Regions from separate parts of the Pseudomonas sp. ZY71 genome, predicted to be linked through region 3. Evidence: predicted binding sites of a transcription regulator. Region 3 holds the regulator's gene; each other region holds the start of a gene.
What was found. The regulator sigma-54, encoded in region 3, starts transcription at its own class of promoters, with help from an activator protein. The targets are predictions, from matches to a motif close to ANTGGCATNNANNTTGCTNT.
Positions count from the first base shown of each region.

Region 1: glnA (type I glutamate--ammonia ligase) is a predicted target of sigma-54. The motif match lies at 2,748-2,767, and genes of this name have one in related genera.
Region 2: VY732_RS25180 (pilin) is a predicted target of sigma-54. The motif match lies at 7,901-7,920, and genes of this name have one in related genera.

Region 1 is NZ_CP144274.1:370,759-380,966, reverse strand. Features, by position in the region: gene typA (translational GTPase TypA) at 1-939, opposite strand, end outside; gene thiI (tRNA uracil 4-sulfurtransferase ThiI) at 1,079-2,533, opposite strand; gene glnA (type I glutamate--ammonia ligase) at 2,862-4,268, shown strand; gene VY732_RS01680 (DUF4124 domain-containing protein) at 4,551-5,063, shown strand; gene VY732_RS01675 (DUF4124 domain-containing protein) at 5,060-5,680, shown strand; gene glnL (nitrogen regulation protein NR(II)) at 5,912-6,997, shown strand; gene ntrC (nitrogen regulation protein NR(I)) at 6,994-8,430, shown strand; gene VY732_RS01660 (hypothetical protein) at 9,266-9,703, opposite strand; gene VY732_RS01655 (tRNA (cytidine(34)-2'-O)-methyltransferase) at 9,702-10,157, shown strand.
Region 2 is NZ_CP144274.1:5,682,931-5,693,138, reverse strand. Features, by position in the region: gene VY732_RS25235 (NAD(P)/FAD-dependent oxidoreductase) at 1-595, opposite strand, end outside; gene VY732_RS25230 (DUF3094 domain-containing protein) at 659-832, opposite strand; gene VY732_RS25225 (MOSC domain-containing protein) at 884-1,411, opposite strand; gene VY732_RS25220 (DUF1780 domain-containing protein) at 1,408-2,034, opposite strand; gene VY732_RS25215 (energy-coupling factor ABC transporter permease) at 2,153-2,842, shown strand; gene VY732_RS25210 (hypothetical protein) at 2,908-3,123, shown strand; gene yacG (DNA gyrase inhibitor YacG) at 3,130-3,330, opposite strand; gene coaE (dephospho-CoA kinase) at 3,327-3,950, opposite strand; gene VY732_RS25195 (prepilin peptidase) at 3,947-4,819, opposite strand; gene VY732_RS25190 (type II secretion system F family protein) at 4,821-6,038, opposite strand; gene pilB (type IV-A pilus assembly ATPase PilB) at 6,041-7,741, opposite strand; gene VY732_RS25180 (pilin) at 7,967-8,407, shown strand; gene VY732_RS25175 (BON domain-containing protein) at 8,704-9,066, shown strand; gene VY732_RS25170 (DUF2845 domain-containing protein) at 9,338-9,634, opposite strand; gene VY732_RS25165 (DUF748 domain-containing protein) at 9,634-10,208, opposite strand, start outside.
Region 3 is NZ_CP144274.1:1,021,180-1,031,387, forward strand. Features, by position in the region: gene VY732_RS04320 (FagA protein) at 132-527, shown strand; gene VY732_RS04325 (class II fumarate hydratase) at 781-2,163, shown strand; gene VY732_RS04330 (hypothetical protein) at 2,191-2,631, shown strand; gene VY732_RS04335 (superoxide dismutase) at 2,633-3,244, shown strand; gene VY732_RS04340 (ZIP family metal transporter) at 3,275-4,174, shown strand; gene VY732_RS04345 (HPr family phosphocarrier protein) at 4,269-4,544, opposite strand; gene rapZ (RNase adapter RapZ) at 4,560-5,417, opposite strand; gene ptsN (PTS IIA-like nitrogen regulatory protein PtsN) at 5,420-5,884, opposite strand; gene hpf (ribosome hibernation-promoting factor, HPF/YfiA family) at 5,896-6,204, opposite strand; gene VY732_RS04365 (RNA polymerase factor sigma-54) at 6,278-7,768, opposite strand; gene lptB (LPS export ABC transporter ATP-binding protein) at 7,956-8,681, opposite strand; gene lptA (lipopolysaccharide transport periplasmic protein LptA) at 8,681-9,226, opposite strand; gene lptC (LPS export ABC transporter periplasmic protein LptC) at 9,213-9,785, opposite strand; gene VY732_RS04385 (KdsC family phosphatase) at 9,794-10,208, opposite strand, start outside.

The DNA.
Region 1 (10,208 bases), 650 kb from region 3:
TACCTGGAAGGTCATCGAAACGGTTGGCTCGTCAACGGTCAGAGGCTTCATCGCCTCGACAGTGTCCGGGTGGCACAGGGTGTCGGAGATGAACAGCGAGTCCATACCGCTGATGCAAACGATATCGCCTGCTGCAGCTTCTTCAACGTCGATGCGGTGCAGACCGTGGTGACCCATCAGTTTCAGGATACGGCCGTTACGGCGCTTGCCGTCGGCACCGATCGCCACAACCGGGGTGTTCGGCTTGACGCGGCCACGAGCGATACGGCCAACGCCGATAACACCCAGGAAGCTGTTGTAGTCCAGAGCGGAGATCTGCATCTGGAACGCGCCATCACGGTCAACAGCCGGAGGCGGAACGTGGTCGACTACCGCTTGGTACAGCGGAGTCATGTCTTCCGCCATGGCGGTGTGATCCAGACCGGCAATACCGTTCAGGGCCGAGGCGTAAACAACCTGGAAGTCCAGTTGTTCTTCGGTAGCACCGAGGTTGTCGAACAGGTCGAAGATCTGGTCCAGAACCCAGTCCGGACGCGCGCCTGGACGGTCAACCTTGTTGATTACCACGATTGGACGCAGGCCGGCTTCGAAAGCCTTCTTGGTCACGAAACGGGTTTGCGGCATAGGGCCGTCTTGAGCGTCAACCAGCAGCAGAACGGAGTCAACCATCGACATTACACGTTCAACTTCGCCGCCGAAGTCGGCGTGGCCCGGGGTGTCCACGATGTTGATGTGGTAGCCGTTCCAGTTGATGGCGGTGTTTTTCGCCAGAATGGTAATACCGCGCTCTTTTTCCTGGTCGTTGGAGTCCATCACGCGCTCGTCGTTGAGCTCGTTGCGCTCCAGAGTGCCGGATTGACGCAGGAGTTTGTCTACCAGGGTGGTTTTACCATGGTCAACGTGGGCAATGATGGCGATGTTGCGTAGATTTTCGATCACTTGTGTATCTCGATCAGAGGATTCGGTTTGCTGACAAGTCTTGGCAGCGATTAGCAGTAGTGTCCGGCATGGCCGTTACAGCTTGACGGCGGTGTCGGGGGGCCGGTGACGCAGGCCACAGGCAAACAGCCCCGGGCACTTAGCTCGGTCGATAAACGCGCACATTGGCATGCCCCTCACTGAGCAAATGGTGAGCATGCAGGCGACTCATCACGCCTTTGTCGCAATACAGCAGGTACTGGCGAGTCGGATCCAGCTCCTTGAAACGAGCGTTCACTGCGTAGAACGGCATCGTCTGTACTTCTACGCCAGCGAGTTCCAGCGGCTCATCCTCGGCGGCATCCGGGTGACGGATGTCGATCACGATCTGGCCGGCCAGTGCTTCGCTGACTTCTTCAATCTGTACGTCCTGGCCCAATTCGTCGATCACCCGATCGATCGGCACCAGTTTGGCGTTTTCGAGCGCACGCTCGAGGACTGCCATGTCGAATTCTTTCTCTTCGTGCTCAACGCGACCGCGTTTGGCGGCAGTTTTCGGGTTGACCGAAATGACCCCGCAGTATTCCGGCATGTGCCGGGCGAAATCGGCGGTGCCAATCTCGTTGGCCGTGTCGATGATGTCCTGCTTGTGCGCCACGATCAGCGGACGCAGGACCAGCTTGTCGGTCACACAGTCGATCACCGACAGGTTCGGCAGTGTCTGGCTCGACACCTGGGAGATCGCCTCGCCGGTGACCAGCGCCTCGATGTGCAGACGGTCGGCGATGTTGGAGGCCGCGCGCAACATCATACGCTTCAATACGACGCCCATATGACTGTTATCGACTTTGCCGAGAATTTCGCCCAACACTTCTTCGAACGGAACACTGACAAATAGCACGCGTTGCGAGCTGCCGTACTTCTTCCAGATGAAATGCGCGACTTCCATTACGCCCAATTCGTGGGCACGACCGCCCAGATTGAAGAAGCAGAAGTGCGTCATCAGGCCGCGACGAATGATCTGGTAGGCCGCAACGGTCGAGTCAAAGCCGCCGGACATCAATACCAGCGTCTGCTCCAGGGCGCCGAGCGGGTAGCCGCCGATGCCGTTGTGCTGGCTGTGAATGACGAACAACCGTTTGTCGCGAACTTCGATACGGACTTCGATTTCCGGCGCTTTCAGGTCGATACCGGCAGCACCGCACTCACGGCGCAGCTTGCTGCCGACGTATTTTTCGACGTCCATCGAGCTGAACGTGTGCTTGCCGGCACGCTTGCAGCGCACCGAGAAAATCTTCCCGGCCAGCGCAGCGCCGTAGTGCTCTTTGCACTTCTCGGTGATGTCGTCGAAGTCGCCCAGCGGGTACTCGTCGATCTGCAGAAAGTGCGCGATGCCCGGCATGCAGGTCAGGCGCTCACCCATCTCTTTCAAGGCTTTGGCGTCGGTAACGCGGGTTTCCAGCTCGAGATTGTCCCACACACCGTTCACCACCACGGCCGGGTCCAGGTCACGGAGCACGGTGCGGATGTTCTTGGCCAACTGGCGGATGAATTTCGTCCGGACGGGTCGGCTTTTGATGGTGATCTCGGGGAAGACTTTTACGATTAGTTTCATGAAAACAGCGCGCGAACGGCCAGCCGAAAAAGGGGGGCGCGGATTATAGCGGAAATTGCTCAAGGTTTAACCAGTTAATGTGCAGAAGGTTTTGCGTGCACCAAAACAGGTCATTTTCGAATCAAGACGCTACATTAGAGGGCGAGATTTTCAGCATTCAGGCGTTTGAAGCCTTAATAAGCGTGAATTTGGGGCAAAAAACCCATGCTGGGGCACTGGCATGCAATTTGCTCCCTTGTGAGGCAGGTTGCCTTGGCAGAGTATTCGCGCCGGCATCACCCAAATTCAAGGGCATCCACTACCAAGCCCGAAGCCACCCGGAGGACATATGTCGAAGACGGTTCAACTCATCAAAGATCATGACGTCAAGTGGATTGATCTGCGCTTCACGGACACCAAAGGCACTCAGCACCACGTGACCATGCCGGCTCGCGATGCGCTGGATGAAGACTTCTTCGAAGTCGGCAAGATGTTCGACGGTTCCTCCATCGCTGGCTGGAAAGGCATCGAAGCCTCCGACATGATCCTGATGCCGGTTGACGAAACTGCCGTTCTCGACCCGTTCACCGAAGACGCCACCCTGATCCTGGTGTGCGACATCATCGAACCTTCGAGCATGCAAGGCTACGACCGCGACCCACGTGCGATCGCCAAGCGCGCCGAAGAACACCTGAAAGCCACCGGTATCGGTGACACCGTGTTCGCTGGTCCAGAGCCTGAGTTCTTCATCTTTGACTCGGTGAAATTCAAGTCGGACATCTCCGGCTCGATGTTCAAGATCTACTCCGAGCAAGGTTCGTGGATGTCCGACCAGGACATCGAAGGCGGCAACAAAGGTCACCGTCCAGGCGTCAAAGGCGGCTACTTCCCGGTGCCACCGTTCGACCACGACCACGAAATCCGTACCTCCATGTGCAACGCACTGGAAGAAATGGGCCTGACCGTTGAAGTTCACCACCACGAAGTGGCGACTGCCGGCCAGAACGAAATCGGCGTCAAGTTCAACACCCTGGTGAAGAAAGCCGACGAAACCCAAACCCTGAAGTACGTTGTGCACAACGTTGCTGACGCTTACGGCCGCACCGCGACCTTCATGCCGAAGCCACTGTACGGCGACAACGGTTCGGGCATGCACGTACACATGTCGATCTGGAAAGACGGCAAGAACACCTTCGCAGGTGAAGGTTATGCCGGCCTGTCCGATACCGCTCTGTACTTCATCGGCGGCATCATCAAACACGGTAAGGCCCTGAACGGCTTCACCAACCCGGCGACCAACTCCTACAAGCGTCTGGTGCCAGGCTTCGAAGCTCCGGTAATGCTGGCCTACTCGGCTCGCAACCGTTCCGCTTCGATCCGTATTCCTTACGTATCGAGCCCGAAAGCCCGCCGTATCGAAGCACGCTTCCCGGATCCGGCTGCCAACCCGTACCTGGCCTTCGCAGCACTGCTGATGGCTGGTCTGGACGGCATCCAGAACAAGATCCACCCAGGCGACGCTGCCGACAAAAACCTGTACGACCTGCCGCCTGAAGAGGCGAAAGAGATCCCGCAAGTTTGCGGCAGCCTGAAAGAAGCCCTGGAAGAGCTGGACAAGGGCCGCGCGTTCCTGACCAAGGGCGGCGTGTTCTCCGACGACTTCATCGACGCTTACATCGCGCTGAAATCGGAAGAAGAAATCAAGGTTCGCACCTTCGTACACCCTCTGGAATATGAGCTGTACTACAGCTGCTGATCCGGTAGCGCCGCGTTCCGTGGCGTGAGTGAAAGAGGCCTCCTTCGGGAGGCCTTTTTTATTGCGATTTATGGCTCGACGCAAATCCCTGTAGGAGTGAGCCTGCTCGCGATAGCGGTGGATCATTGAAGGTGATGCTGACTGACACTACGCCATCGCGAGCAGGCTCACTCCTACAGGGGATTTGTGGTGTCTGAATGATCTCTGAATGTTTACCGAGTTGGGCCAACCGCCGCGTCTGGCCTATGCTGCACCCCATCGCTTTCAATCCCGGTCGATTTCATGGGTCGCACCTTTCTCTACATTCTGCTGCTGATCGCCCTGCCCGCCGCCGCGCAGATCTACAAGTACACCGACGCCAACGGCAACACGGTCTACAGCGATCACTCGCCCGACGGCGTGCAGGCGCAGCCGGTGGAGTTACCGCCGCTCAATCGTGTCGAGCCGCAGGCACCCAGCGCATCACCCGCGCCCGAAACCGCCAACCGTGAGCCTGCGCGCAACGCCTACGACATTCTTGAACTGGCCGGCCTGCCAACCGAAGAAGCCCTGCGCGCCAATAACGGCACCTTCACCGTCAACGTACTGATCAAGCCGCGCCTGCAACCGCCGCATCAATTAAGGCTGGTATTGGACGATGTGCCCTACGGTCAGCCGAGCAACGTGCCGATCCTGCAACTGGTGAACGTCGATCGCGGCGAACACCGGCTCGTGGTGCAGGTGATTGATGGGCAGACGATCATCCAGCAGAGTCAGCCAGTGGCCCTCAGCGTGCAGCGAGTGCACAAGCCATGATCCGCGCATGGCTGATCGTCGTGTTGGCGCTGATAAACCTTCAAGCCTCAGCCGAGGTCTTCACCTATACCGACGCACAAGGCAATCGCGTCTACACCGACCAGCCCCGAAGCAACGCCAAGCGAGTGCCCATCGCGACCAGCAATCGCATGTCCGCCAACCCCGCCGCCGCGCCGATCACCACCGCGAAAAAATCCACGGAACAACCGCTGTTCCACTACGACATGCTGCGCATTCTGGTGCCCGAACCCGATGCAACCATTCGCAGCAGCGCCGGCGAAATCATCGTCAGCGTCACCAGCGAACCCGGTCTGCAACGCGGTCACCGCTATCGCCTGCTGCTGGATGGCCAAGCCACCGGCGAACCCGGGCTAAGTCCGGTGTTCCCGCTGAGCAACATCGACCGTGGCAGTCACAACCTGTCCGTGGAAATTCTCGATGCCGAAGGTCGCACCGTCGAACGCACCGCCAACCAGCCTTTCCACATGCTGCGCATATCCCTCGCGCAGAAACGCCAGGTCAAACCTTGCACCAAGGACGATTACGGCGTGCGCCCGGAACGCCCTTTGAAAGACAAACCTGAAGAACCGAAAAACCCCTTCCTGCGTTTCTTCTAACGCCGCTCAGCGTTGCGCACTATATTGGTGCAACAGGCTGCACCGTACCCACAATCCAACCCATTTTGGTTCGAAACTACCCGCGAGAGCTGGCCCTGTGCCACGCAAACGAGCGTCAAACGCCTGTTTCACGGGTTAAGCGCTTCTTTTCGGAGCCTTGGTTTGGTTTTTGCATTTTCCCGATACCGACGCTTGCTTGTTGCGCACGCTCCGCCCCCAAAAGAGGCTCCGATGACCATTAGCGACGCAATCCACCGTTTGCTGCTCGACAACCTGACCACCGCCACCATCCTGCTCGACGCCGAACTGCGCCTTGAGTACATGAACCCGGCGGCGGAGATGCTGCTCGCCATCAGCGGGCAGCGCAGCCATGGGCAATTCATCAGTGAGCTGTTCACCGAATCCACCGAGGCGCTCAACTCCCTGCGCCAGGCGGTGGAACAGGCGCATCCGTTTACCAAACGCGAAGCCATGCTCACCGCACTGACCGGCCAGACCCTGACCGTGGATTACGCGGTGACGCCGATTCTCAGTAACGGCGCGACAATGTTGCTGCTCGAGGTTCATCCACGTGACCGCTTGCTGCGGATTACCAAGGAAGAAGCGCAGCTGTCCAAACAGGAAACCAGCAAGATGCTGGTGCGCGGTCTCGCTCACGAAATCAAGAATCCGCTCGGCGGCATCCGCGGCGCAGCACAATTGCTGGCCCGCGAACTGCCAGAAGACAGTCTGCGCGATTACACCAACGTGATCATTGAAGAAGCCGACCGCCTGCGCAATCTGGTCGACCGCATGCTCGGCTCGAACAAACTGCCGTCGCTGGCCATGTGCAACGTTCACGAAGTGCTCGAGCGCGTTTGCCAACTGGTCGAAGCCGAAAGCCAGGGCTGCATCACCCTGGTGCGCGATTACGACCCAAGCATTCCCGACGTGCTGATCGACCGCGAGCAAATGATTCAAGCGGTGTTGAACATCGTGCGCAACGCGATGCAGGCGATCAGCAGCCAGAACGAGCTGCGCCTGGGCCGCATCAGCCTGCGCACCCGAACCATGCGCCAGTTCACCATCGGCCACGTCCGCCATCGCCTGGTGACCAAGATCGAGATCATCGACAACGGCCCCGGGATCCCGGCGGAACTTCAGGAAACCATTTTCTTTCCCATGGTCAGCGGTCGTCCGGACGGTACCGGGCTGGGCCTGGCCATTACCCAGAACATCATCAGCCAGCACCAGGGTCTGATCGAGTGTGACAGCCATCCAGGCCACACCACCTTCTCGATCTTTCTGCCACTGGAACAAGGAGCCACATCGACATGAGCCGTAGTGAAACCGTATGGATCGTCGATGACGACCGTTCTATCCGTTGGGTTCTGGAAAAGGCCTTGCAGCAGGAAGGCATGACCACCCAGAGCTTCGACAGCGCTGATGGCGTGATGAGTCGTCTGGCCCGTCAGCAGCCTGACGTGATCATTTCCGACATTCGCATGCCGGGCGCTAGCGGTCTGGATTTGTTGGCGCGGATTCGCGAGCAGCACCCAAGGTTGCCGGTCATCATCATGACCGCTCACTCCGATCTGGACAGCGCTGTCGCCTCCTATCAGGGCGGCGCGTTCGAGTATCTGCCGAAGCCGTTCGACGTCGACGAGGCCGTTTCGCTGGTCAAGCGCGCCAACCAGCACGCGCAAGAACAGCAAGGCCTGGAAGTCGTGCCGGCGCTGACCCGCACCCCGGAAATCATCGGCGAAGCGCCGGCGATGCAGGAAGTGTTTCGCGCCATCGGCCGCTTGAGCCACTCCAATATCACCGTGCTGATCAACGGCGAGTCCGGCACCGGTAAAGAGCTGGTCGCCCACGCCCTGCACCGCCACAGCCCGCGCGCGGCCTCGCCGTTCATTGCACTGAACATGGCGGCGATCCCCAAGGATCTGATGGAGTCCGAACTGTTCGGCCATGAGAAAGGCGCGTTCACCGGTGCGGCGAACCTGCGTCGCGGGCGTTTTGAACAGGCTGACGGCGGCACGCTGTTCCTCGATGAAATCGGCGATATGCCGGCCGACACCCAGACACGCCTGCTGCGGGTATTGGCCGATGGCGAGTTCTATCGCGTGGGCGGTCATGTACCGGTGAAGGTCGATGTACGCATCATCGCCGCGACGCACCAGAATCTGGAAACCCTGGTACACGCCGGTAAATTCCGTGAGGACTTGTTCCATCGCCTCAACGTAATCCGCATCCACATCCCGCGCCTGTCGGACCGTCGCGAAGACATCCCGACCCTGGCCAAGCACTTCCTCAGCCGCGCCGCGCAGGAACTGGCGGTGGAGCCGAAACTACTGAAAAGCGAGACCGAGGAATACCTGAAGAACCTGCCGTGGGGCGGCAACGTGCGTCAGTTGGAGAACACCTGCCGCTGGATCACCGTGATGGCGTCCGGGCGCGAAGTGCACATCAGTGACCTGCCACCGGAGCTGTTGAACCTGCCGCAGGATTCGGCACCGGTGACCAACTGGGAGCAGGCGTTGCGTCAATGGGCCGATCAGGCCTTGGCGCGTGGCCAGTCGAGTTTGCTCGACAGTGCGGTGCCGGCATTTGAGCGGATCATGATCGAAACGGCGCTGAAGCATACGGCCGGACGTCGGCGTGATGCCGCAGTATTGCTGGGTTGGGGGCGTAATACCCTGACGCGCAAGATCAAGGAATTGGGAATGAAGGTGGATGGTGGCGATGATGATGAGGGGGATGAGGGTTAAACCTTGTTCGCTTGAGAGTGGTTGTGTACTCAGGATCCATCCCCCTCACCCCAGCCCTCTCCCCCATGGGGGAGAGGGGGAAAGGGAGCCGATTTGTATGATTTTCAAGACCTGAGTTCGGCGGGGTATTCAGGTCGATGTAATTTTGACCAGGCAACTCGCTCAGTCCCCCCTCCCAATGGGAGAGGGGGAAGGGAGCCGGTTTGTGTGATGTTAAAGGCCTGAGTTCGGCTCGGTATCTCAGGTCGGCGTAATTTGACCAGGCAACTCGGTCAGTCCCCTCTCCCAATGGGAGAGGGGGAAGGGAGCCGGTTTGTGTGATGTTAAAGGCCTGAGTTTGGCTCGGTATTTCAGGTCGGCGTAATTTGACCGGGCAACTCGGTCAGTCCCCTCTCCCTCAGGGAGAGGGTTAGGGTGAGGGGCCGCCGTGCACCGCATCAATGCACAATGACCCGTGATCGCGCACAGCCGCATCGCCACAACCACTCCTGAAAACACTGAAGAATCCTTTATTCAGAAACACGAAAGCCCCGAATTCCGGGGCTTTCGTGTTTCTGATCACCTTTTTTGTTTCAGCAGATTAAAACCTGGCACGCCCCCTGCAACAATCTTTACAGGTGATTCGATTCACCACCCGTTTCGGGGACCTTGGTACAGGCAGGCCGGGGATTCCCCTCTTTACATCGGGCTCACACCGCAACGCGACGAGCCCATCCTTTTGGGATCCTTGGTACAGGCAGGCCGGGGGTTCCCTCTTTACACCGGACCGACGCCAACAGCGAAGTCCACCCTTTTGGGAACCCTGATACAGGCAGGTCAGGGATTCCCGCTTTTATTACTCGCGGAGATGGATTTCCAGCCGCCAGCGGTCATCGACCTCACTGCCGACCCAATCGCCCTGCAGCGGCCGCGCCGCCAGCACCGTCAGCAACAACCCTCCGTCACTCGCTCGCGTCCGCCAGTTCACATCTTTGCCGTTGAGTTTGAACTGGCCCTTCTGCGCGGGGCCTTCAGCCTGGAACAACAGCGCCACCGTGCCGTCGATGATCTCGCCGTGCAGCTTGGGCTCATTGTTGAACCACACCACCAGCCCGCCATCGGTCACTTCGACCTGCTGCAGCAAGCTCGGGTCCGGCGTGGTCAGGCGCCCGATCATCAAGCCGATCATCATGCCGACAATCGCCAGCGAACCTATGACTCGCGGCAATAGTTTCGAACGGTTGTCCACAGGCGGCGTAGAATGCCGCTCATCTTTACCTTCGGAGCCGTGCATGTTTCACGTCATCCTTTTTCAACCAGAAATTCCGCCGAATACCGGCAACGTTATCAGGCTGTGCGCCAACAGCGGCTGCCACCTGCATTTGATCGAACCGCTGGGTTTCGAGATGGACGACAAGCGCTTGCGCCGTGCCGGTCTCGATTACCACGAATATGCCACGCTGCAGCGTCACGCGGACCTGGCCAGTTGCCTGGAAAGCCTGGGCAACCCGCGATTGTTTGCGTTCACCACCAAGGGCTCACGGCCGTTTCATGATGCCGCGTTTGTTCCTGGCGATGCGTTCATCTTCGGCCCGGAAAGCCGTGGCCTGCCGCCGGAAGTGCTCGACGCGCTGCCGCCGGAACAGCGCCTGCGCCTGCCGATGCGCGAAGGCTGCCGCAGCCTGAACCTGTCCAACACCGTGGCCGTCGCTGTATACGAAGCCTGGCGCCAGAACGACTTCAAGTAACACCATAAAACAAATGTGGGAGCGAGCCTGCTCGCGAAAGCGGTGTATCAG
Region 2 (10,208 bases), 2.0 Mb from region 3:
GACCATAAGCCGCCAGTTCATGGGCAGCGTTGTGCAGTTCGGCCGCCAGTTCAACGCCCGTCGCACCGGCACCGACGATCGCCACGCTGATCTGCTCGATCACATCGGTTTGCCCGGCGTGAGCACGCAGATAGTGGTTAAGCAGTTGCTGGTGGAAGCGCTCGGCCTGTTTGCGGGTGTCGAGGAACAGGCAGTGTTGCGCTGCGCCCTGAGTACCGAAATCGTTGGTGGTGCTGCCGACGCTGATCACCAGTGAGTCGTACTGCACTTCACGTGCCGGCACCAGTTCTACGCCGTTTTCGTCGTAGGTGGCGGCCAGCTGGATTTTCTTCTGCGCGCGATCGAGCCCGCTCATGCGCCCCAGCTGGAACTCGAAGTGGTTCCATTTCGCTTGGGCAACATAGTTGAGTTCGTCTTCGGAGGAGTTCAGCGATCCGGCGGCCACTTCGTGCAGCAGTGGTTTCCAGATGTGCGTCAGATTGGCGTCGACCAGCATCACACTGGCCGTGCCGCGTTTGCCCAGAGTCTTACCCAGACGGGTAGCCAACTCCAGACCGCCGGCGCCGCCGCCGACAATAACAATACGATGGGACATAGGGATAACTCGCAAGGTTTTTAAAGGAAATCGGTGCGGTTACCCAAGCGAGCGCCAAGCAGCTCATAGCGTCAGGTAACTGATAAATCGGCTCAACAGGCCCAGACCAATGGTCACTGCCAGCACCAGCACGAGGAGCATCCACGGCCGGAATGGCCGGCGCTCGACTCGGTGTTGGGACAGTTGCAGGTACTCTTCGACATGTTTCTGGTCTTCAGGGTTCAGGCGGCTGGTCATATTTGCCTCGTCAGGTAGACGTTGCTGAATGGGCAGAAGCTACAGCGGTTTTTATCCGGGGTTGAACGCAGCATAGCCGCTGTCCGGAACCGGTTCGACGCTGACCCGGTCTTCGAGGCGAATGATCCCGCTTTGTAACACCCGCGCGGTAATTCCGCCATGCCCGCGCACGGCTTGAAACGTACCGGGGCCGAGGTTGTTCTGCAGGCGTGCGCAGGGCTGGCACCAGCCCGTGGTTTCGAATATTGCCTGACCGATGCGAAAGCGCCGACCCTTGAGGCTAAACAAATTGATACCGCTGATAACAAGATTGCGCCGCAGGTCTTCAGGCCTGATTGGTTGATCGTCGGGGCGGCCCATCAGGGCGTTGATCACCGGCAGATGTTCCCACTGGATCAGCGTGACCTGCCGCGCGTTACGCACACCAGGCCGGGCGTGGTCGCCGGTCAGTCCTGCTTCCAGTCGCGCCTCCACTGCATCGAGTTCGATCATCGGCCCACGGGATTCGGGGCGCACGCCGATCCAGCGTACACGCCCAGTCTGCGGCACATCGGCGATCAATTGCTGAAGTGGCGTCACAGGCTGATCCCGACATCGAAGACGATGCTGCGGCCGAGGTTGCTGCGCAGAAAATCCGGTGCATCCGGATGCGCGAACAATACGCGGGCGAAGGTCGGGCCGACGAGTGACAGCGAGCGCCAGCCCTGACGCAGGTATTCGGTGGGCGGGGGGAAATGGCTGTTCAAATCCAGTACTTCTCGTTTGAGGCTGGCGAAGGCGATGATGTCCAGTTCGCCGAGATCCATGCCGCGTTCTTTGTAGTTGTGGGCTTTTTTGCGCAGGGTCGGCGCCAGTCGCAGCAGGAATTCATTGGCCGGGATTCGTTTGGGCTTGGCTTCGCGGCGGACCAGTTGGCTGAGGGAAAAGGCGCTGCGCCGCCGCTGCAATTCATCTCGCCACTCATCGTTGAGTCGGCGCCCCTCATCGAGAACGAAGAACACTTCGAAATTGGCATCCCGAAACAAAACGTCCGGCGGTTCGCCAGCGGGCGCGAATTCGTCGGCGCGGTAGGGAATGTTCAGGCCTTGCAGCAGGCGCTGACAGACCCAACGCTCACGCTCCCATTTGCGGGCATTGGACAGAAAGGCGTTGGCCTGCTCGGCCGCGATGGTCAGCAGGCGTAAATAATCTGAGTCATCCATAGGCCCAAGCTTAGCGTTCAAATGCGACAAACAGATAGCTTTGCATCAGCTGATGCGTTGCGGGCGGCGGTGTAGACTGCCACAAAGGACGTAAAGCCATGGATAAAGTGAGGGAATGATGATCGGTGCCGAACTGTTGTCCTCGGCGAGCCTGACGCTCGGCTGGCTGATTTATCTGCCGGTGCTGCTCTGGGCGATTACGCGCGCGCCGTGGGTCGAGTTGTTCAGCGACAGCCGGCGTCAGCATCTGTTGTTCGGCACGGTATTCGCGCTATTTCTGTTGTGGCTGGTGCGCAGGGATTTCGACACCGGCGTGTCCTATCACTTTATCGGCATGACCGCCGTGACATTGCTGCTGGATTGGCCGCTGGCAATTGTCGGAGGCCTGGTCGCACAGATCGGCCTGGTGCTATTGGGTCGTCAGGATTTGCTGGCGGTCGGGGTCAATGGCTCGCTGCTGATCCTGTTACCGGTGTTGATCACTGAATGTGTGGCGATCCTCGTCGAGCGCGCACAGCCACGTAATCCGTTTGTTTATATCTTCTGCTCCGGATTCTTCGCTGCGGCGTTGTCCGCGCTGTTATGTCTGATCCTGAGCCTGACGCTGCTGTGGTACGACGGTCTCTTCGCCATGCCGGAGTGGCTGGAAGACTTCATCGGGTATCTGTGGCTGCTGCTGTTTCCCGAGGCGTTCATCAACGGCATGGTCGTCAGCGCACTGGTGGTGTTCTGCCCGGAATGGCTGGAGACGTTCAATCGCACGCGCTACCTTTCGGCGCCGTGGAAGGACGACGACCCCAAGTCTTGATCCATATCAAATCCGCCACGCGCGGGAAATTTCATGCTCGCGCAAATCCCTTCAGGAGCAGCGGCATGAGCGTTTACGAGTGGGCAAGGCAGGAGACCCGGCAGAGTCTGGACATGGCGCAGGAGGTGGGCTTTGACCCGGGGTTGAGTTTGCGCGCCTTGCTCAGTGCGGTGGTGCAGCAGAGCAAGGCTGTGCGCAATGCCGAAGACCTGGCCGACGAATTGCGTTTTCTCGCGGAAAACCTCGACGACGATCAGGACTACGGCTTTATGCGGCCCTGATCGGGATCAGTGGCGTGGATCGAAATCGCCGGAAAACAGTTCATCTTCGGCGTCCGGTGCAAGCGGAATCTTGTGTTCTTCCGATGCCCAGGCGCCGAGGTCGATCAGTTTGCAGCGATCAGAGCAGAACGGCCGAAACTTGTTTTCTGGGGTGAATTCCACGGGGGCGCCGCAGGTCGGGCATTCAACGGTGGGGATCTGGCTCATGCTTGGCCTCCGGATAAAGTCAGGTAAAAGTGATGCAGGCGCTCGACCTCGCTGTGCAGCCAGGCGAGGTCGCGGTCGTTGACCACCACGTCGTCGGCACGGCTCACACGGTCTTCGCGGCTCGACTGAGCCTTGAGGATCGCCTGAACCTGCTGCTCGCTGGTCTGGTCACGCTGCAAGGTGCGTTCGATCTGCAATTGTTGCGGGGCGTCGATCACCAGGATGCGCTGGGTCATCGCGTATTGCCCGGATTCGATCAACAGCGGCGAAACCAGAATCGCGTAAGGCGATTTTGCCAGCGCCAGATGATGAGCGATTTCCTCGGCGATCAACGGATGCAGCAGGGCTTCGAGCCAGCGCCGTTGCTCCGGCTCTTCGAAGATCAGCTTGCGCAGGGCCGCGCGGTCCAGTGTGCCATCGGCCTGCAAAACACTAGGGCCGAAGTGTTCGGCAATCTTTGCCAGCGCCGGACGCCCCGGTTCTACCACCCAGCGCGCCGCGTGATCGGCATCCACCACGTGGACACCCAGATCAATGAAGTGCTGGGCCGCCGCGCTTTTGCCGCTGCCGATGCCGCCGGTTAGGCCGAGAATCCAGGGTTTTTCCACAGGGGTATTCATTTCAAACCGACAGACTGCCAATAGAAGTCGGTTATTTGACCACCCCAGAGCAAGGCAATCCAGCCGGCAATTGCCAGATAGGGGCCGAAGGGGATCGGCGTCGAGCTTTTCTGTTCGCGCAGGCGTAGCAAAATCACCCCGATAATGGCGCCGACCAGCGATGACAACAGGATCGTCAGCGGCAGAATCTGCCAGCCTCCCCAAGCGCCGAGCAGCGCCAACAGTTTGAAATCACCGTGGCCGATGCCGTCCTTACCGGTCAGCAGTTTGAACAGCCAGAACACTGACCACAGCGCCAGGTAACCGGCCACCGCGCCCCACAGCGCATCGTGCAAGGGCACGAACAGGCCGAAGCTGTTGACGATCAACCCCAGCCACAACAACGGCAGCACCAGCACATCGGGCAGCAGTTGATGTTCGGTGTCGATCAGACTCATTGCCAGCAAACCCCACGTCAGGACAATCAGCAGGCATGCCGACCAACCGAAGCCGATATGCCAGGCGATGAAGGCAGAGAGCAGCCCGCAAGCCAGTTCGGTCAGCGGATATCGTTTGCTGATGGGCGCAGCACACGCGGAACAACGCCCGCGCAGCCACAGGTAACTCAACAGGGGAATGTTTTCCCACGGGCGAATCCGATGGGCGCAATGTGGGCACTCGGAGTGCGGCAGCATCAGGTTGTAAGTCGGCAGTGGCGCTTCGCCGGGCAAACCGAGCACGTCGTGGGCTTGCTGGCGCCAATCGCGTTCGAGCATTTTCGGCAGGCGCCAGATCAGCACGTTGAGGAAGCTGCCGACCACCAGACCCAGCAGCAGGGCGGTGAAGACAAAGGCCAGCGGATACAGAGCGAACAGTTCGTCGATAGGCATGTCAGATCGCTGAGCCGAGTTGAAAAATCGGCAGATACATGGCCACCACCAGCCCACCGACGATTACCCCCAGCACGACCATGATGAACGGCTCCATGAGGCTGGTGAGGTTGTCGACCATGTTATCCACTTCCTCTTCGTAAAACCCCGCGACCTTGTCGAGCATCTCGTCCAGCGCGCCGGACTCTTCGCCGATCGCGGTCATCTGCACGGCCATGTTGGGAAAGACCCCGGTGCTGCGCATCGAAAAATTCAGCTGCATGCCGGTCGAGACGTCCTGGCGAATGCGCAGCACGGCACGCTTGAACACCACGTTGCCGGTAGCGCCGGCCACCGAGTCGAGCGCTTCCACCAATGGCACACCGGCAGCAAACGTGGTCGACAGGGTTCGAGCGAAGCGGGCTACCGCTGACTTGTACATCAGCGTGCCGACCAAGGGCAGTTTCAACAGCCAGGTGTCTTTGCGATCACGTAGCGCCTGGGAGGTTTTCAGTGCGTGACGGGTGCCGAAAATCGCCGCGACCAGCGCGCCGAGAATCGCCCACCACCATTGCTGCATGAATTCCGAGAGGCTGATGATCATCAGGGTGAAGGCCGGCAGCTCAGCGCCGAAACCGGAAAAAACCGACTGAAACTGCGGCACCACTTTGACCAGCAGGATCCCGGTCACGACTGCCGCCACCAGCACCACGGCGGAGGGGTAAGTCATGGCTTTCTTGATCTTGGCCTTGAGCCGTTCGCTTTTTTCCTTATAAGTCGCGACACGTTCGAGCAAGGTGTCGAGGGCGCCGGACTGCTCGCCCGCATCGACCAGATTGCAATACAGCTCGTCGAAATACTGCGGCTTTTTGCGCAGGGCCGTGGCGAAGCTGTTACCGGCCGCGACCTCCTGTTTGACCTCGTCCACCAGCTTGCGCATGGCCGGGTTCTCAAAACCCTCGCCAATAATGTCGAACGACTGCAGCAGCGGCACGCCGGCCTTCATCATGGTCGCCATCTGCCGGGTGAACAGAGCGATGTCCTGAGCCTTGATGCGTTTGCCAAAGCTCAGCAACGAGGCGGACTTCTTGCGTACCTTGCCGGGATTGATCCCCTGTTTACGCAGTTGTGCCTTGATCAGTGCCGGGTTCTGTCCACTTAGTTCACCGGTGACTTTACTGCCTTTCCTGTCCGTACCTTCCCAGGCATAAATACTGATTTTCGCTGCCTTGACCGCCATGTTCAGTCCTTGGTGACCCGGTTGATTTCTTCAAGGCTGGTGATGCCTTGCATGGCCTTGTGCAGCCCGGAGGTGCGCAGGTCGTCGAAGCCGTCGCGGCGCATTTGGCTGTCGATTTCCAGCGAGTTGCCTTCGGCCATGATCAAGCGTTGCAGCTCCGGTGTGTTTTTCACCACTTCATAAATCCCCACGCGTCCCTTGTAACCGCCGTTGCAGTGATCGCAACCGACCGGCTCGTAGATCGTGAAATGGCCGATGCGTTCCTCGGGGAAGCCTTCTTTGATCAAGGTTTCGCGCGGGATTTCGATGGCTTTCTTGCAGTGGCTGCACAGTTTGCGCGCCAGGCGCTGGGCGATGATCAGGCTGACCGAGGTGGCGATGTTGAAACCGGGAATGCCCATGTTGTGCAGACGCGTGAGGGTTTCCGCAGCGCTGTTGGTGTGCAGGGTCGAGAGCACCAGGTGACCGGTCTGCGCAGCCTTGATCGCGATCTCGGCGGTTTCCAGGTCGCGGATCTCGCCGACCATGATCACGTCCGGGTCCTGCCGTAGAAATGAGCGCAGTGCCTGGGCAAAGTCGAGCCCTTGCTTGGGATTGACGTTGACCTGGTTGATGCCTTCCATGTTGATTTCCACCGGGTCTTCGGCGGTGGAGATATTGATGTCGACGGTGTTGAGGATATTCAGACCGGTGTAGAGCGACACGGTTTTACCCGAACCGGTGGGGCCGGTGACCAGAATCATGCCCTGTGGCTGCTTGAGTGCGGCCATGTACAGATCCTTTTGCTCGGGCTCATAGCCGAGGGCGTCGATACCGATCTGCGCGCTGGACGGGTCGAGGATCCGGATCACCACTTTTTCGCCCCACAACGTCGGCAGGGTGTTGACCCGGAAATCGATCGATTTGCTCTTCGACAGACGCATCTTGATCCGCCCGTCCTGCGGTTTGCGCCGTTCCGAAATATCCAGGCTGGCCATGACTTTCAGGCGTGCGGCGATGCGCCCGGCCAGTTGAATCGGTGGCTTGGCCACCTCGCGCAGGATGCCGTCGGTGCGCACCCGTACCCGGTAGTTCTTCTCGTAAGGTTCGAAGTGCAAGTCGGATGAGCCGCTTTTGATCGCGTCGAGCAGCATCTTGTGAACGAAACGCACCACCGGCGCATCGTCGGCGTCGAGCCCGCCGATAGCGTCTTGCTTGCTGTCGTCGATGGACTCGACATCGACCCCGTCGAGATCGACATCGGCCATGTCCTCCAGACCACTGGCGTGGGTGTCGAAGAATTTCTCGATGGCGTCGCTGAGCTTGTCGTCCTCGACCAGAATGGCTTCGGTGCTCAGGCCGGTGCTGAACTGAATGTCGTTGATCGCTTGATGATTGCTCGGGTCGGAAATCCCCACGAACAGTTTATTGCCGCGCCGCCACAAAGGCAGGGCATGGTGCTGGCGCACGAGTTTTTCGCTGACCAGTCCCTTGGGCTGGGTTTCCTTGTCCAGGCAGTTGAGATCAAGGAACGCCATGCCGAAATGCTCGGAGGCGATCTCGGCGACCTGTGAGCTTTTCACCAGTTTGTTCTGCACCAGATAGCTGACCAGCGAAAGGCGATTGCGCTGGGCCTGTTGCCAGGCCTGCTGGGCAGTTTTTTCCGTGAGCAGTTCGGCCTGGACCAATTGCTTGGCCAGACCGCTCAGAGCGATGTCATTCATGGGGATTCCGCACGCTTGCAGTTCATGACTTATAGCCTAGTCAAGTGACAGCGCCAAACACGGAGGGTGCAGGTGACAAAAAGTGTCAGATAGTGCGGTTGCATGTTGTAGGAAATGGCGTTGTACACGCTTTGCGCCCAGTGGGCGGGGGCTGGAGGCATTGGCATGGCCTATGCTGCGTCCCTTGCAGATCATGAGATTTCGACTCATGCATGGAGCGTGTCTATGAAAAAACAACAAGGTTTTACTCTGATCGAGCTGCTGATCGTGGTGGCGATCATCGGGATTCTGGCGACTATCGCCTTGCCGCAGTACACCAAGTATCAAGCGCGGGCGAAGGTCACGGCGGGTCTGGCGGAAATCAGTGCACTGAAGATTCCGTTTGAAGACACCATTAACCAAGGCACCGATCCAAGCCTGACGAACGTCACCGGTAGCGCCACTTTCACCACCACCAACTGCGGCACCGTAGCGGCGTCAGGTACTGCGTCTTCCGGGGCAGGCAGCATCGTTTGCACGCTCGCTAACGCACCAGCTCCGGTGTTGGGCAAAACGATCACGCTAACCCGCTCTTCCGGGACTGGCTCGGCAGCGGGTGTCTGGAGTTGTGCATCAACCGTGAACGCCGACTACGCCCCTAAAGGCTGCCCAGGCAGCGGTACTTGATCGATCATTCGATCTGTTAAAAATGCCCCGTTTACGGGGCATTTTCTTGGTCTGGCGATAAATAAAAGCTTCAATAATTTCAGCGTCTTAGGAACTTTCCAAAAAACCGCAACTTGCATGCGATTTATCTGCAAGTCATGCAAATTGCATGAAACCGGAATTTGGGTTTTTGGCTAAGTGTTTGATTTTAAAGATTTTTATTATGGATAAAAAGTTGGCACAGCGTTCGCAACTACCTTGGTAACCCTGCTGACAAGACAACCAGCAGACTTTCCAGAAAAACAGGAGTTACTCGTATGAAGAAGTTCGCTATCACTGCCGCTGCTGCTACCGCTACCGCGCTGACCCTGACCATGGCTTCCGGTGCATTCGCACAATCCACCCAGGCTACTCAGGCTCCAATGACTCTGGCCGCCGGTGAAATGACCAAGGCTAAAGAAACTACTTCCGATACCTGGATCACCACCAAAGTCAAAAGCGACCTGGTCACCGAAAAAGGCATCCCAGGCACTGACATCAAAGTAGAAACCAACAAAGGTGTTGTGTCGCTGTCGTCGACTGTAGCCGTTACCGAAGCTCAGAAAACCACCGCAGTGAACATCACCAAGAAAATCAAAGGCGTTAAAGCGGTCTCCGCTGACGGCCTGAAAGCCGAGTAAGGCATGACTTCTCGCCTGGACCGGGAGAAGGCGCGACAGACGGGCCGAGCAATACGTCTGCCGCAACTTTAGAGTTCATGCGAACGGTCACACGGATGTGACCATTGCAGGCCCCGCCACTTGTGCCGGGGCCTGTTCTATTTCAGGGGCAACACAAAACAAATGTAGGAGTGAGCCTGCTCGCGATAGCGGTGAGTCAGTCAGCAATTTGATTAGCTGACAGACCGCTATCGCGAGCAGGCTCACTCCTACAGGGGGAATCGGTGTTGGTTTAGTTACCGCGCTTGCTGTTGATCTGCCGCAGGCGATTGCCTTCGAAGCGCAAGTATTGATACATGCCGTTGCTCGGGCCGTAGGTCCATTCCTCGACCTGAAACTCCTCGCGGCGATTGGCGCTGCGCTTGTAACCGAGCACATCACGACTGACCGGTTCACCGCACTTTTGCAGGACTTCGCTGGAGCGGTCGCCAAGGCTGATCAGTTGGCTGCCGCAGCGCAGCGTATCGGACGCCGAGGCGTGACTGGCCGCGAGCGTCATTGCGATCAAGGCCAGCCACTGCAGTTTCATCACTCGGCATCCAGATGCATTTGCGTGACCACGCGGCCGTCGCTCTCGGCCTCGCCAAGATTGGCGTCGATGAAGTACACGCGGTCGTCTGCCAGTTGACCTTTATCGACCAGATAATCCTTGATGCTGCTGGCACGGTCCTGACCCAACTGACGCAGCAGTACATCGCTGCCACTCCAGAACTGAATCACGCCTTCGCGCATCTTCGCCGTACGTTCTTCCTTGCCCAGATCCCTCCATTCGGCCGGTGGCTGGGTTTTCAGACGAGTACGGTAGATGCCTTCTAGCAGTGGGCCTTTCTCGCCCTCCGGCACTTGCAGCAGCGACGCCTGAGCCGGGACTTTATCGCCACGACGCTGGAGCATCTTGTAGTAGTTGTATTGGTATTCGCGCTCCAGACGCTGCTCGGCGAGCAACGGGCCGTCACTGCTCTTCGCTGCTGTGCCTTCGATTTCCAGACGCAGTGCCGGACGTTCCTTCAGTGCCTGGGACAGTTTGACCAGCGCCGCTTCGGCATCCTTGCTCAAGTCGCTGGAACCCGGCGCAAACGACACGGTGCCGAGGTCTTCCGAGC
Region 3 (10,208 bases):
GCAGCGGTGACTGACAGGACGCCTTCGCGAGCAGGCTCGCTCCCACAATGGAGTCTGTGTAACTAGGCACTCTTGTTTTGGTTCTCATTATCATCTAATAATAAATCTCATTATCGGATGAGCCCCGGATCATGAGTTTTGCCTTGCACGAGCAGCCGTACCTCGAAAGCTGGCGCTGGATGAGTCGCCAGATCCGTTGCGCGATGGATCCCGACGAGCCGCGCCTGATCGAACACTATCTGGCCGAAGGCCGGTATCTGGCCTGTTGTACGGCAACGTCTCCCTGGACCATCGCTGAAACCTCCTTCCGTTTGCTGCTCGACACGGCCACCGACATCGCCTTGCCGTGGCACTGGCGCAGCCTCTGTCTTGATCAAGCCTGGCGCCCGTTGCGTGAAATGGAACGCCTGTCCCTGTGCAAATGCCGGCTCAACCGCTGGCAACGCTACACCTGGCAGCTCGCCACTTGCGAACTGCTTCCCTCGATTCCTCTCATTGAATTAGTCCAAGGATTTACCGATGAGTAGGGTCTGCCATCAGTTATTTCCTATGCCGCGCCGCGCCTGCTGTTGCGCAGGGCAAGGCGCGAGGAGTGAGGTTTGGTCGTTCCAAATAAGCTCCGAGCAACGCAGCCCTGCGCAACAGCAGGCGCGGCCCTCCGGGTTGTGTCTGAAAGCGGGCCAGACTGCGTTGCAGTCCTTGGCAAGGGAAAAACCATTACCAGCGGACTGCGCCTTGCCTGGCCCGCTTTCATACACAACGCGACATAGGAAATAACTGATGGCAGACCCTCAGACACGTATTGAGCGCGACAGCATGGGCGAACTGCAGGTGCCGGTGGGCGCTCTCTACGGCGCGCAGACCCAGCGCGCAGTGGATAACTTCCCGATCAGCGGCAAGCCGATGCCGACGCAATTCATCCGCGCGCTGATCCTCGCCAAAGCCGCTGCAGCCCGCGCCAACGTCGAACTCAACCAGATCACTGCCGCTCAGGGCAAAGCCATCAGCGACGCCGCGCAAGGTTTGCTCGAAGGCGATTTCATGCAGCATTTCCCGGTGGACATCTTCCAGACCGGCTCCGGCACCAGTTCCAACATGAACGCCAATGAAGTGATCGCCACCCTGGCCAGCCGTTTGCTCGGCGAGCCGGTCAACGCCAATGATCACGTCAACTGCGGCCAGAGCAGTAACGACATCATCCCGACCACCATCCACGTCAGCGCCGCGCTGGCCCTGCACGAACAATTGCTGCCGGCGCTGTTGCATCTGGTGCAATTGATCGAGCACAAAGCCGAGCAGGTACATCACCACGTCAAAACCGGCCGCACGCATTTGATGGACGCGATGCCAGTGCGCATGAGCCAGGTACTCAATGGCTGGGCGCAGCAGCTCAAGGCCAACATCGGCCACCTGCAGGATTTGCTGCCGAGTCTGCAATCGCTGGCGCAGGGCGGTACGGCGGTGGGCACCGGGATCAACGCGCATCCTGAATTCGCCGCGCGTTTCAGTCGTCAGCTGAGCCAGTTGACCGACGTGCAATTCACCCCGGGCAAGGATCTGTTTGCGCTGATCGGCTCCCAGGACACCGCCGTCGCCGTCTCCGGTCAGCTAAAAGCTACCGCCGTGTCGCTGATGAAAATCGCCAACGACCTGCGCTGGATGAACTCCGGCCCGCTCGCTGGCCTCGGCGAAATCGAACTGGAGGCCTTGCAACCGGGCTCGTCGATCATGCCCGGCAAGGTCAATCCGGTGATTCCGGAAGCCACCGCCATGGTCGCCGCGCAAGTCATCGGTAACGACTCGGTAATCACCATCGCCGGACAGTCGGGCAACTTCGAACTCAACGTGATGCTGCCGATCATCGCGCAAAACCTGTTGAGCAGCATCGAACTGTTGGCCAACTCCAGCCGCCTGCTCGGCGACAAAGCCATCGCCAGCTTCAAGGTCAACGAGTCGCGCCTGAAGGAAGCGTTGTCACGCAACCCGATTCTGGTCACCGCGCTCAACCCGATCATCGGATACCAGAAAGCCGCTGAAATCGCCAAGCAGGCCTACAAGGAAGGCCGCGCGGTGATCGACGTCGCCCTCGAACATACCGACCTGTCGCGCAGCCAACTGGAAGAGTTGCTCAATCCCGAGAAACTCACCGCCGGCGGCGTGTAAAACCTGCAACCGCTTTGGAGGCTCACCATGGAGCACTGGAAACGCACGATCGAACGGGCCAATCGCTGCTTCATGCTCGGCGAATTGATCGACGCCCGTGAGGCTTACCTGCAAGCCCTGGCCCTGGCGCAAGTGTTATTCGAACGCTGGGCGGATGCCGACGAAGCGGTGGCGGCCTGCGTCATTTCTCACCACAACCTGGCGGATCTGCACTTGCGCCTGAACCAGCCGGAGGAGAGCGCCGAATACCTCTGCGCGATCCATCAACGACTGTTGCAGACCATGCAGGACGAACGTCAGCGCCTGGCCTTGCGTGAAGCAGCGCTGCGCCAGAGCAGCAAGACCTACGTCGAGCTGCTGAATTTCATCAGTGAACACGGCGAATACCCGCGCACCCAGCGCCTGCTGCACCCGGATACCGGCAATGCGCGCCGCGCGCCTGCCCCACATCACCATGGAGTCCATTGAAATGGCTTTTACCTTGCCTGCCTTGCCTTACGCCTACGACGCCCTCGAACCGCATATCGATGCGCAAACCATGGAGATTCACTACACCAAGCATCACCAGACCTACATCAACAACCTCAACGCGGCGGTAGAAGGCACTGAATACGCTGAGTGGCCGGTAGAAAAACTGGTCGCCAGCGTTAAGGATCTGCCGGAAAAACTCCGTGCGGCGGTGATCAATCAGGGCGGCGGTCACGCCAACCATTCGCTGTTCTGGGAAGTGATGGTGCCCAACGGTGGCGGCAAGCCGGATGGCGCGCTGGCCAAGGCCATCGATGAACATCTGGGCGGCCTCGACAGCTTCAAGGAATCCTTCACCAAAGCCGCACTGACTCGATTTGGTAGCGGCTGGGCCTGGCTCAGCGTGACCCCGGAGAAAAAACTGATCGTGGAAAGCAGCGGCAACCAGGACAGCCCGTTGATGAATGGCAACACGCCGATTCTCGGTCTCGACGTCTGGGAGCACGCCTATTACCTGCGTTATCAGAACCGTCGTCCGGAATACATCAATGCGTTCTACAACGTGATCAATTGGCCTGAAGTGGCTGCGCGCTATCAGGCCGCACTGGTTTAAGTCTTCTATAAAAACAATCCAAGGCTGACTATGGGCACTGAGACACTGGCGATCGGAAGTGGGCGTATGTTTCGTTACGCAGTGGGATCGCTGTTGCTGTTGGCGGGCATGACCTTGCTGGTCGCCCACGGGCTGGAATGGCTGGATCTCGAGCCGAGGCTGTCGCGGGCGTTGCAGGGCGGCGCGATCTGCGCCCTCGGCACGGCGCTTGGCGCGGTGCCGGTGCTGGTGCTGGTGATTCGGCGCATGCCGCAGGCACTCAGCGATACTTTGCTGGGTTTTGGTGCCGGGGTGATGTTGGCGGCGACGGCGTTTTCGTTGATCGTGCCGGGCATTGCCGCCGCTGAAAGCCTCGGCCTGACTCCGTGGGGCGCCAGTGGCCTGATCTGCTTCGGCATCATGCTCGGTGCGTTTGGCTTGTATCTGGTCGATCGCCAGGTTTCCGGCGCGTCCCCGGAAATGCTCGTCGGCACTGTCGAGCATCCGGTTATTCCGCCGCGGATCTGGCTGTTCGTGTTCGCCATCATTGCCCATAACATCCCGGAAGGCATGGCCGTTGGCGTCTCTGCCGGCGGCGGCATGCCGGATGCGGACAGTCTGGCCATGGGCATTGCCCTGCAGGATGTGCCGGAAGGTCTGGTGATTGCGCTGGTATTGGCCGGGGCAGGAATGTCGCGGGTCAAGGCGTTCCTGATCGGCGCGGCGTCAGGTCTGGTCGAACCGGTGTTTGCGTTGCTGTGTGCGTGGCTGGTCGGTCTGGCGCAGGTGCTGCTGCCATTAGGTCTGGCACTGGCGGCGGGGGCAATGTTGCTGGTGGTGACCCACGAGGTCATCCCGGAATCACGACGCCATGGTCATGACAAACTGGCCAGCCTTGGCCTGTTGATCGGGTTTTGTCTGATGATGGTGATGGATACGGCGTTGGGCTGAAGCAGATCAAAAGATCGCAGCCTTCGGCAGTTCCTACAGGGAACGCATTCCAATGCAGGAGCTGCCGAAGGCTGCGATCTTTTGATTTTGGCTGTCAGCCACCTTCGTCGAAATAGTTGTTGATCAACGCCACCAGCGCATCCAGCGCTTCCTGATCTTTCTCGCCCTCAGTACTCAAATAGATCTTGGTGCCCTTGCCAGCCGCCAGCATCATCATTGCCATGATGCTTTTACCGTCAACCGTGGTGTCTGGCGTGCGGCCCACTCTGATCGAGCAATCCGGATACTGCCCGGCCACCCCGACAAACTTGGCCGATGCGCGGGCATGCAGGCCCAGCTTGTTGATGATTTCGATTTCCAGAGCAGGCATCGCGGTGTGAATCCTTTAAGTGAGGTCGCGGTGGCGAACCTGGACGTTCTTCAGGGTTTTCTGCAAGGCCTGACCCAGGCGTTCGGTCAGGTAGACGGAGCGATGGTGTCCGCCGGTGCAGCCAATGGCAATGGTGACGTAGGCACGGTTGCTCGCGGCAAAGCGCGGTAACCATTTGTGCAGGTAGGTGAAGATGTCCTGGAACATTTCTTCGACCTCCGGCTGTGCGGCCAGGTACTCGGCCACTGGCGCATCAAGACCTGATTGCGCACGCAGTTCCGGCTTCCAGTACGGATTGGGCAGGCAGCGCACGTCGAACACCAGATCTGCATCCACCGGCATGCCGCGCTTGAAGCCGAATGACTCGACCAGAAACGCGGTGCCCGGCTCCGGCTGATTCAGCAGGCGCAGCTTGATGGAGTCGCGCAGCTGATACAGGTTCAGATTGGTGGTGTTGATCTTCAGGTCGGCGAGGTCGGCGATCGGGCCGAGCAGGGCGGTTTCATCCTGGATAGCTTCGGCCAGCGAGCGATTGGCGTTGCTCAGCGGGTGGCGACGGCGGGTTTCGGAGAAACGCTTGAGCAAGGTTTCTTCGTCGGCGTCCAGATACAGGACATCGCACTGGATGTGCTTGGCCCGGACATCTTCAAGCAACTCGGGAAAGCGCGTCAGATGACTCGGCAGGTTGCGCGCATCGATCGATACGGCCACCAGCGGTTGCGCCAGCTCAGTGTGAATCAGCGCGCGTTCGGCCAGTTCCGGCAGCAAGCCTGCGGGCAGGTTGTCGATGCAGTAATAGCCGTTGTCCTCAAGGACATCCAGAGCCGTACTTTTACCCGAGCCGGAACGGCCGCTGACGATGATCAAACGCATGATTAATGCCCGTTCTGCTCGCTCAGGACGACCTGATACAAGGCTTCGCTACTCGGTGCGCTACGCAGCTTTTCGCGCACTTCCTTACGATCCAGCATGCTGGCGATCTGACGTAGCAACTCCAGATGCGCATCGGTGGCGGCTTCCGGGACCAGCAAAACAAACAGCAGGTCAACCGGAGCGCCGTCAATGGCGTCGAAATCGATCGGAGCGTCAAGGTGCATCAGCGCGCTGATCGGCGCTTGGCAACCCTTGAGGCGGCAATGGGGGATGGCGATGCCGTTACCAAAACCGGTGGAACCGAGTTTTTCACGGGCAATCAACGCCTCGAAGACATCCTGCATGGCCAGATCCGGCACTTCGCGGGCGATCAGGTTGGCAATTTGTTCGAGAGCTTTCTTTTTACTGCCGCCCGGCACGTTCACAAGGGAACGGCCGGGGGTCAGGATACTTTCAAGTCGGATCATGGAATGGGGGGTTATCGACCTGTCGCGCCCTGGAGGAGGCTTTGGGTCTTTTCCTTATGCTTTTTGAGTTGGCGATCCAGCTTGTCGGTCAGTGAGTCGATCGCAGCATACATATCAGTATCTTCTGCGTTGGCGACCACTTCGCTGCCGGGAATATGCAAGGTGGCTTCGATTTTCTGCTTAAGCTTTTCGACGCACATCGTGACTTGCACGTTGGTGATCTTGTCGAAATGGCGCTCCAATCGTTGAAGTTTCTCATTGATGTAGTCGCGCAGAGGTTCGGTCACTTCCAGTTGGTGTCCACTGATGTTGACTTGCATACAGCTTCTCCTTCGTTGCCAGTGCATAAAGCGGCAGGCTGGATAGCCTGCCACTGGAACGCTGTAACGTGGCTTACATCAACCGCTTGCGTTCGCTCGAAGGCGCGATCCCGAGGGATTCGCGGTACTTGGCGACGGTGCGGCGAGCCACCTGAATGCCTTGTGCCTCCAGTAAACCAGCGATCTTGCTGTCACTCAACGGCTTTTTCTGATTTTCCGCAGCAACCAGTTTTTTGATGATCGCGCGGATCGCCGTGGACGAGCATTCGCCGCCTTCGGAGGTGCTGACGTGGCTGGAGAAAAAGTATTTCAGCTCATAAATACCGCGCGGGGTATGCATGAATTTCTGCGTGGTCACCCGTGAAATCGTCGATTCGTGCATGCCGACCGCTTCGGCGATGTCATGCAGGACCAATGGCTTCATCGCTTCGTCGCCGTACTCCAGAAAACCGCGCTGATGCTCGACGATCTGGGTGGCAACTTTCATCAGGGTTTCGTTGCGGCTCTGCAGGCTCTTGATGAACCAGCGGGCTTCCTGCAACTGGTTGCGCATGAAGGTGTTGTCGGCACTGGTGTCGGCGCGGCGGACGAAACCAGCGTACTGGGCGTTGACGCGCAGGCGTGGCACCGATTCCTGATTGAGTTCGACCAGCCAGCGTTCGTTGTCCTTGCGCACGATCACGTCGGGCACGACGTATTCGGCTTCGGTTGATTCGATCTGTGAACCCGGGCGCGGATTAAGGCTTTGCACCAGCTCGATGACCTGACGCAGTTCGTCTTCCTTGAGCTTCATGCGCCGCATCAACTGGCTGTAGTCGCGGCTGCCGAGCAGGTCGATGTAATCGCTGACCAGACGTTTCGCTTCAGCCAGCCAAGGTGTCTTGGCCGACAACTGGCGCAATTGCAGCAGCAGGCATTCGCCGAGATTGCGCGCGCCGATGCCGGCCGGTTCGAACTGCTGGATGCGGTGCAGGACGGCTTCGATTTCGTCCAGTTCGATGTCCAGTTCCGGGTCGAACGCCTCAAGGATCTCTTCGAGGGTTTCGTCCAGGTAGCCCTGATTGTTGATGCAATCGATCAGGGTCACGGCGATCAGGCGATCGGTGTCGGACATCGGTGCAAGGTTCAGCTGCCACAGCAAGTGGCTTTGCAGGCTCTCGCCGGCGGACGTGCGTGTGGTGAAATCCCACTCGTCATCGTCGCTGCTGGGCAGGCTGCTGGCGCTGGTCTGGTAGACGTCTTCCCAGGCCGTGTCGACCGGAAGCTCGTTGGGGATGCGCTCGTTCCATTCGCCGTCCTCGAGGTTGTCCACCGTCGGCGCGGTTTCCTGATAGGAGGGTTCCTGGATTTCGGTGGGCTTCTGTTCGGCGTTGTCGGCCATGGGGTCGGAATTGTCGAAGTCGTCGCCTTCTTCCTGGCGTTCGAGCATCGGATTGGATTCCAGCGCCTCCTGGATTTCCTGTTGCAGATCCAGGGTCGACAATTGGAGCAGGCGGATGGCCTGTTGCAGCTGCGGTGTCATCGTCAGCTGCTGGCCCATTCTCAAGACTAGCGATGGTTTCATGGCAGGGGCTTAACACCTTATTCGCCGGCGCTATGCGCCATCCACTACAGGGCGCCGGAGCGCCAAACTTAAGCAAATTATATGCCTGAAACTGAAGTGTTTGCCTAGAGCGCTGTAACAATTAAAGCGTATTAAATCCTGCTTGAATCGATACAGCGCCCGGGCGGCGCACCGGGCACTGTTGCGCTTACAGGCGGAACTCGTGGCCCAGATACACTTCCTTGACCAGATCGTTGGCCAGGATGGTTTCTGCATCGCCCTCGGCAATCAACTGACCATCGTTGACGATGTAAGCGGTTTCGCAGATATCCAGCGTCTCACGAACGTTGTGGTCGGTGATCAGCACACCGATGCCTTTGGCCTTGAGGTGGTGGATGATCTGCTTGATATCGCCGACCGAAATCGGGTCGACACCGGCGAACGGTTCGTCGAGCAGGATGAATTTCGGTGCCGTTGCCAGCGCGCGAGCGATTTCCACCCGGCGGCGTTCACCACCGGACAGGCTCATGCCGAGGTTGTCGCGGATGTGGCTGATGTGGAATTCCTGCAGCAGGCTTTCCAGCTCTTTGCGGCGACCGGCCTTGTCGAGTTCCTGACGGGTCTCGAGGATGGCCATGATGTTGTCGGCCACCGACAGTTTGCGGAAGATCGACGCTTCTTGCGGCAGATAGCCGATCCCGGCCTTTGCACGGCCGTGCATCGGCTGGTGGCTGACGTCCAGATCATCGATCAGTACGCGGCCCTGATCGGCCTGTACCAAGCCGACGATCATGTAGAAGCAGGTGGTCTTGCCGGCACCGTTCGGGCCGAGCAGGCCGACGATCTGGCCGCTGTCGATCGACAGGCTGACGTCACGCACGACCTGGCGGCTTTTATAGGCCTTGGCCAGGTGCTGAGCTTTCAGAGTTGCCATTACTGGGTTTTCTCGTCGGTTTTCTTCTTCGGCTGGATCACCATATCGATGCGCGGACGCGCCTCGGTAACCTTGCTGCCGGTAGCGCGACCGGCGCTGGCCAGTTTCTTCACGGTGTCATAGACGATTTTCTCGCCTTGCGTCGTGTTGTTGTCCTTGTCGACAACCTTGGCCTTGTCGATCAGCACGACGCGATTCTGCGCAGCATGGTACTGGATCGTCACGCCCCAGCCCTGAACCGGCTTGGTGTCGCCAGCGGTCTGCAGTTGTTCGAAGTAGGCAAGGTTGCCCACCGAAGTCACCACGTCGATATCGCCGGCCGGGGTGCGGGTGATGGTCACGGTATTACCGGTCACCTTCATCGAGCCTTGGGTGATGATCACGTCGCCCTTGTAGGTGGCGATGCCGTTCTTGTCATCCAGTTGGGCGTCGTCGGCCTGAATGCGGATAGGTTGCTGCTGATCGTTCGGCAGAGCCCAGGCGCTCACGCTTCCCAGTGCTGCGCCCAGACTGAGCAAAATAGGGAGGGTTTTAACGAGCCTCATACTGTCCTCTTACGTTCGATAGCAGGTGTATCCTGCTTTCCTTCAGGTACGCTTTCATTCCAACGCCAGTCGATACACCGCCAGCGCCGTCGATTCTAACGGGTTGCTCGGTCTGCGCATATTCCTGCTGCGGGAACACGGTCATGCGAGTGGACGTGATCAGGATGTCACGCTTCTTTTCATCGGTGCGCGCAACGCGTACCGAATCGATCAGTTCGACTTCGGTGCCGCCTGAGTTCACTTCGCCGCGCTCACTGGTCACGTGCCACGGAAATTCCGTTCCGCGATACATGTTCAGGTCGGGTTTGGTCACGAGCGTGACGTCGGTTGCCTTCACGTGCTCGGCTTTTTCGGACGTCATTTCATACTGCACCTTGCCATCCGGCAGGTATTGCAGGGTATGCGTGTTGGTTGCATACCAGTCGATAGGCGTTTCCACCGAGGTGACCGGTGGTTTGTCGAGAAAGCGTTCCGGGCTGATATTCCAGTAGCCGACCGCTGCGAAAATCGCAGCGATGCAGCCGAACAGCAGGAAGTTACGAAATTTTTTGCTGAACATGGCTTGGCTCACAGGTACGCGGCGTTGGCCGCATCGAGGTGGCCTTGGGCGCGCAGGATCAGTTCGCAGAATTCGCGGGCGGCACCTTCACCACCGCGGGCTCGGGTAACGCCATGGGCGTGTTCGCGGACGAAGTCGGCCGCGTTGGCCACGGCCATGCCCAAGCCTACACGGCGAATCACCGGCAAGTCAGGCAGGTCGTCACCGAGGTAGGCGACCTGTTCATAGCTTAGGCCCAGTTGCTCCAGCAGGCCGTCAAGAACGACCAATTTGTCTTCGCGCCCCTGAAACAGGTGCGGGATGCCGAGGTTTTTCGCTCGACGCTCGACCACCGGCGTTTTGCGGCCGCTGATGATGGCGGTCTGCACGCCGGCGTTCATCAGCATCTTGATGCCCTGACCGTCGAGGGTGTTGAAGGTCTTG